DNA from 3 places in the Companilactobacillus muriivasis genome. Region 1 is predicted to be linked to each of the others. Evidence: predicted binding sites of a transcription regulator. Region 1 holds the regulator's gene; each other region holds the start of a gene.
What was found. Region 1 encodes LexA, which represses DNA repair genes until DNA is damaged. Its sites were predicted from a motif close to CNAACANNTGTTNG; they were not measured.
Positions count from the first base shown of each region.

Region 2: uvrB (excinuclease ABC subunit UvrB) is a predicted target of LexA. The motif match lies at 1,248-1,261, and genes of this name have one in related genera.
Region 3: parE (DNA topoisomerase IV subunit B) is a predicted target of LexA. The motif match lies at 1,260-1,273, and genes of this name have one in related genera.

Region 1 is NZ_BTTQ01000001.1:247,694-249,978, reverse strand. Features, by position in the region: gene AAA923_RS01310 (YneF family protein) at 1-129, opposite strand, end outside; gene AAA923_RS01305 (DUF896 domain-containing protein) at 192-434, opposite strand; gene lexA (transcriptional repressor LexA) at 530-1,153, shown strand; gene AAA923_RS01295 (phosphoglycerate dehydrogenase) at 1,427-2,285, opposite strand, start outside.
Region 2 is NZ_BTTQ01000007.1:53,429-55,713, reverse strand. Features, by position in the region: gene AAA923_RS08680 (MFS transporter) at 1-1,082, shown strand, start outside; gene uvrB (excinuclease ABC subunit UvrB) at 1,363-2,285, shown strand, end outside.
Region 3 is NZ_BTTQ01000001.1:502,094-504,378, forward strand. Features, by position in the region: gene parE (DNA topoisomerase IV subunit B) at 1-1,193, opposite strand, end outside; gene plsY (glycerol-3-phosphate 1-O-acyltransferase PlsY) at 1,402-2,034, shown strand; gene AAA923_RS02490 (DUF3862 domain-containing protein) at 2,272-2,285, shown strand, end outside.

The DNA.
Region 1 (2,285 bases):
TCTGATCATATCAGCACTGATTGGTGGATTGTCTTGGAAGTATTTCTTCATATACCATCTGGCAACGAAGAAACCACCAACTAATCCAACTAGCAAAGCTATAACGCCAACAACTATTGTGATTCCCATTTATGTTCTCACCCTTTCCATACAACTATTAATATTACAAAAAAAGTTAGACAATTGAAAGTCTAATCGTCACGTAATCCTTTTTTCCGTTGAATTTCTCGAACTTTTTCAGGAGTTACTTCATTTCCTGCTTTATCATAGACCTGTGTCATCTCTAATTGGGACTTAAATGCGGCACGGAAGTTCTTCAAGTATTCTTTACGTAATTGTGCCTGTTGATCTTCTTCTTCCTTAGTAATAGTACCGTTTTTAGCCTTATGAGCTAGTTCGTTAATTTTCTTGAGCAATTCTTCTTGTTCGTTCATTATTCCAATTCCCCTCGATACAATCGAACACTTGTTTGAAGTTGTATTCAAATTTTGATACAATCTATTTAAGATATTAACAATGAGGTGTTCTAATGTCAAAAGCTGAAGGCTCTAAACAGTCACAAATTTTACAATGTATTTATGATTATTTAGATGAACATGGATATCCGCCAACTGTTAGAGAAATTTGCGAAGCCGTAGATCTCTCTTCAACGTCAACGGTTCATGGTCACCTATCTCGTCTTGAGAAAAAAGGATTTATCCAAAGAGACCCTACAAAGCCCCGTGCTATTGAGCTTACTGGTGCTGGTCTTAATTCAATTGGTATCAAATCCAAACAAATTCCTATTTTAGGTGCCGTTGCTGCCGGTCAACCTATTACTGCTGAAAGAAATCCTGATGGATATTTCCCAATCCCACCTGACCTTACTCGTGAGTCTGGTGAATTATTTATGTTGGAAATTCACGGCGAAAGTATGATCAATGCCGGAATTTTTGATGGCGACCATGTTATTGTACACGAACAAAATTTTGCTAATAACGGTGAAATTATTATTGCCATGACTGAAGATATTGAAACTACATGTAAGAGATTCTATCAAGAAAATGGACATTACCGCCTACAACCTGAAAACGATACAATGGATCCAATTATTTTGGACAATGTTGAAATCATTGGTAAAGTTGTTGGATTATATCGTTCACAAATATTTTAAAAGGAAACCACTCGAATAAGGGTGGTTTTTTTGTTTTGCCGTCTCCAGGACTGAGAACATTCACCTGCTATGCGGACCGGCCCGAGCCACAGTACGGTCTCGAGCCTCGGTTTGAAGCCTTACCAAAACCCGGTAAGTCTCCAAACACGTCCGGTGGTGTAATGGCTGAAGCCATAACGCCACACCCACAGCTGGTGAATGTTCCCAGTCCTTCCGACTCTTTTATTGCTTATTATATAAACAATCATATTTAATAAATTGTAACTATAACCATTACTTATGTTTAATCACTCTTACCTTATAAACTTCCTTAATACTTTCCAACGCTGTTATTAAAGCATCTTGGTCCTTACCTTGCAAATCATCAACATCAATAATCGTATACGCGACTTTTTCTTTAGCGGCATTCGCCATATTTTCGATATTGATTTCTCGATTGGCAATTTGAGTACTGATTTGTCCGACCATGTTAGGAACATTTTGGTGAATTACGGTCACTCGGTACGCTGTTTCAAATGGTACTTGCATATTTGGTAAATTCACACAATGTGTTGTATCGCCTTCTTCAAGGTAATTCATCACGGTAGTAGCTCCCTGAACAGCTCCGTTTGTTTCCGCTTCTAACGTTGAGCCTCCAATATGGGGTGTGATTGTAATTCTTTTTTGATCAGCAATGATTGGCTCGCCAAAATCTGTACAGTAATGGCTGATTTTTTGACTGCGAATTGCTTTAACGGCTGCTTTATTATCGACAATGCCGATTCTTGAATAATTTAATAACACGGCACCATCTTTCATCTCAGTAATTTCTTTCGTACCTAACAAACCTATTGTTTCATTATTCTTAGGTACATGGACGGTGACAAAATCAGCACTCTTCACAGCATTTTTGATTGAATCCACTCTTTTAACGCGATTATTGATTCTCCATGCCGCATTGGCTGACAAATATGGATCATAACCAATTACTTTCATTCCTAACGCCAAGGCAGCGTTGGCAACTAATGAACCAACATTTCCTAAACCGATAACTGCTAAGCGTTTGCCTGCTAATTCAGTACCATTGAACTTAGTTTTATCCTTTTCAGTTCGTTGAGAAACATCAGCTTCGGTATGTTCGTCTGAATAATTA
Region 2 (2,285 bases), on a different contig from region 1:
ATAGTTTTGGAACGTTGATAGTTTCAATTTTGGCACCAGTTTTAGGAGCTTTGGCTGATTATCCACATCACAAGAAGCGCCTATTGAGTACATTTTCATTCTTAGGTATCGTTATGACGCTAGGATTGGCACTCTTACCACCGAACCAATGGCAGTTATTACTGGCTGTGTATATCCTGTCGATAATTGGTTATTCTGGGGGAAACCTCTTTTATGACAGTTTCTTAACTGATGTGGCGGACAATAAGAAGATGGATTCGTTGTCATCCAATGGATATGCGTATGGATATCTAGGCGGAGTGATAGCATTCATTCTTTTCCTAGTTTTACAGTTAACTAGCGGTTTTGGAATGCTATCGAGTTATGGCGTAGCGCGCTGGAGTTTTCTATTGGCAGCGTTATGGTGGATAATTTTCTTCATTCCACTTTTGAAAAATGTTCAACAAGTTTATTCATTACCAGAAAATCCACATCCAATAACATCAAGTTTCAAACGAGTTTGGGCAACGGTGACACATTTACGAAAGTATAAAGCAGCTGCTTGGTTCTTGATTGCATACTTCTTCTACATTGATGGAGTTGATACAATTTTTACAATGGCAACGTCAATCGGAATGGACATGGGAATTACCACGACAACCTTGATGATTGTTTTACTAGTCGTTCAATTAGTAGCCTTTCCGTTTTCTATTTTGTACGGCTGGATTGCCAATCATTTTTCAGCAAGAAAAGGAATTTTATTAGCAATTATTTTGTATTTTGGAATCTGTTTGTATGCCTTGAAGTTAACCACAACGGTAGATTTCTGGATTTTGGCAGTCTTAGTCGGAACGAGTCAGGGTGGAATACAAGCCTTGAGTAGATCGTACTTTGGTAAGCTAATTCCGAAAGAATCAGGAAGTGAGTTCTTTGGATTCTATAACATTTTAGGAAAATTCTCAGCCGTTATGGGTCCAGTACTAGTAGGAATAGTGACACAGATAACAGGAAAATCAACAATAGGTGCTGCATCATTGAGCATTTTGTTCTTGATAGGTTTGGTAATTTTCTTAATGTTGCCACGATTAACTGCAGAGAAATGATGACCTTTAAGTCTATTTGAATGAATAGATAAATATTTGTCGCGTTAATATTTCAACCGAGGCTCGAGACCGCTCTTTGGCTCGTACTGTACCGCACAGCAGATGAATACTCTCAGCTCTGGAAACGGTAAACTTAAACATTTTGATCAATAAGTAAAAATATGGCGAAAATATGTTCGCTATGGTAATATAGAGCCAGCGAAATAAGCCGGTATTAATTACATCTAATTCATAACAAAATTAGATGTATTTTTTAGCTTAAAGAGGGGGTAAGTCGTCTGTGATAGATAGAATTACTGATAATAAATTTGATTTGGTTTCAAAATATGCTCCTGCTGGTGACCAAGCACAAGCAATTGAGACAATTGACAAGGATTTTAAAGCTGGTGACAAAGAAGTCATTTTGGAAGGTGCCACTGGTACTGGTAAAACTTTTACAATGGCCAATGTCATTAAAGATTTGAATAAACCAACGTTGATTATTTCACATAATAAAACTTTGGCGGGTCAATTATATGGTGAAATGAAAGAATTTTTCCCCAATAATGCTGTTGAATACTTTGTTAGTTATTATGATTACTATCAACCAGAGGCTTATGTGCCTTCTAGTGATACCTATATTGAAAAAGATTCTAGTATCAATGATGAAATTGATAAGTTGCGCCACTCGGCGACAAGTTCACTTTTGGAACGTAACGATGTAATTGTGATTGCCTCCGTTTCATGTATCTTTGGTTTAGGTGATCCAAGAGAATATGCGGACAGTATTATTTCATTGCATGTCGGTGAACAAATTGCCCGTGATAAATTATTAGAAGAATTAGTCGAAAATCAATTTGAACGTAACGATATTGACTTCCAACGTGGTAGATTTCGTGTTCGTGGCGACGTTGTGGATATCTTCCCAGCTTCACGTGACGATAATGCCATTCGTGTGGAATTTTTTGGTGACGAAATTGATCGAATCATCGAAATGGATGCTTTAACAGGTGAAGTTAAAGGTTCAATGGACCATATCGGAATTTTCCCAGCGACTCACTTTATGATTAGTGATTCTAAGATGGAAGAGGCACTCACTCGAATCCAAGACGAGATGGATGTACAAGTTAAGAAGTTTACTAAAGAGGGTAAGTTACTTGAGGCTCAACGTATCAAGCAGCGTACTGAATATGATATCGAAATGATGCGTGAGATGGGTTATAC
Region 3 (2,285 bases), 250 kb from region 1:
CCACTACGAGTGCTCTCACGAGCTTTTCTAGCAGCATCTCGAGCTTCACGAGCCTTCAAAGCTTTCTTAACTAACATCTGAGCTTGCTCACCATTTTCTAGCAAGTAGAAACTCATTTGTTCGTAAACTAGTTGATCAACAGCTGAACGTGCTTGCGGAGTACCTAGTTTACCCTTTGTTTGGCCTTCAAATTGAAGAATTTCTTCAGGAATACGCACGGAAATAATAGCTGAAAGACCTTCACGGACATCACTACCCTCGAGGTTCTTACTATTTTCCTTCAATAAGCCAACTTTACGAGCATAGTCGTTGAAAGCTTTTGTTAAACCAGACTTCATTCCAGCTTCGTGCGTCCCACCATCAGCAGTACGAACGTTATTAACGAAGGAGATAATGTTTTCAGAATAACCATCGTTGTATTGACCAGAGAACTCGATTTCGATTTGGGAATTCTCACCTTCAATATAGAAGATGCCACCAAGTGTATCTTTGTCCTCGTTCAAATACTTAACGAATGATTGAATCCCATCTTCATAATGGAAAACATCCTGTTTCTCTTCTTCGCCACGTTTGTCAGTGATAGTGAACTTAACACCCTTGAGCAAGAATGCTGACTCACGTAAACGTTCTGCTAAGGTATCGTAATTAAACTTTGTCGTCTGAAAAATAGTTTTATCAGGCTTAAAGCTAATTGTTGTTCCACTACCTTCTTTGGTAGTACCAGTCTTTTTCAAAGTTCCAACTGGGTGTCCACCTTTTTCAAAACGTTCTTCGTATACTTTACCTTCACGAACAACACGAACTGTCATCCACTCTGACAAAGCATTAACAACTGATGAACCTACACCGTGCAGACCACCAGACGTTTTGTAACTATTTTCTGAGAATTTACCACCAGCATGAAGTACTGTTAGGATAACTTCAATTGTTGGCTTACCAGAAGCATGCATCCCTGTTGGCATCCCACGTCCATGGTCAACTACCGTAATGCTGCTATCTTTGTTGATTGTGACATTGATCTCTTTACCAAATCCTGATAAAGCTTCATCGACCGCATTATCAACGATTTCATAGACAAGGTGATGTAATCCACGTGAATCAGTGGAACCAATGTACATACCAGGTCTTTTTCGTACAGCTTCTAATCCTTCAAGGATTTGAATTGACGAATCATCATAAGATGATTTTGGCATTTATATCATTCCTTTTCATTTACTACAAATCCGATATTCTAGTATTATAACACTATCAACGATATACGAATATACGTTCGTATTCAAGAGAAATCTTTTAATTTCAGGTAAAATAGTGGATAATGTCTAGGTTGGTATTTATAATTCTTGTTAAAACACCATAGAGTTACAATATACCAAAAAATAAAGCTGAGAGAGTGATTTTTTAATGAAACTTCTCATTTGTGTAATTTTAGCCTATCTAATTGGCTCATTTCCAACCGCTTATATAATAGCAAAAGTATTTTTCCACAAAAATATTTTTGAGTACGGGAGTGGAAATGTCGGAACAACTAATGCTTACCGAGTTCTTGGTAAAGTCGCTGGAACAGTCGTTTTAGTGATTGATATCTTAAAAGGAACTCTGGGTGCATTGATGCCTGTCTTCTTTGGACTAGATCGTCATCTAATTCTTTTTGTCGGAATCTGTGCCGTTATTGGACACTGCTACTCAATTTTCTTGAAATTCCGAGGCGGTAAGGCCGTTGCCACTAGTGCCGGTATCTTGCTTGCCTATAATCCCCTACTATTCGTGATTTGCTTTATCGTTTTAGCTTCAATCGTATATATCACAAGTATGGTCAGTGTAGCTAGTCTTACAACCGTTCTGTTCTTTACGATTGCGACACTATTCTTACACGATTGGATCCTAACAGCCGTCGCTGCAATTGTTACTGTCATTATTTATTATCGTCATATTCCTAATATCAAGCGACTTTTGAAGGGTCAAGAAAACCTCGTCCCAATTGGATTACGGTATAAAAAACAGCAACGTGAAGCTCAAGAAAAATCTCATAAGTAATTTTCCTAGTTCATAATCGATTGATTATGGGCTATTTTTTTCGATTCAGACTGACTTACACACAAAAAGCACACACCACGAGTTATACCGGATTTATTATTCACAAAAATAATCTATCTATAAAAAGTTGAAATAAAATATAAAATAATCGTAAAAATTTGCTTATAAAAGTCATATAATCCCTCGTTACTGATAGAATAATAGTAAAGCGTTATCAATTCGGGGAGGGGGTCGATTATGAACTTTAACAA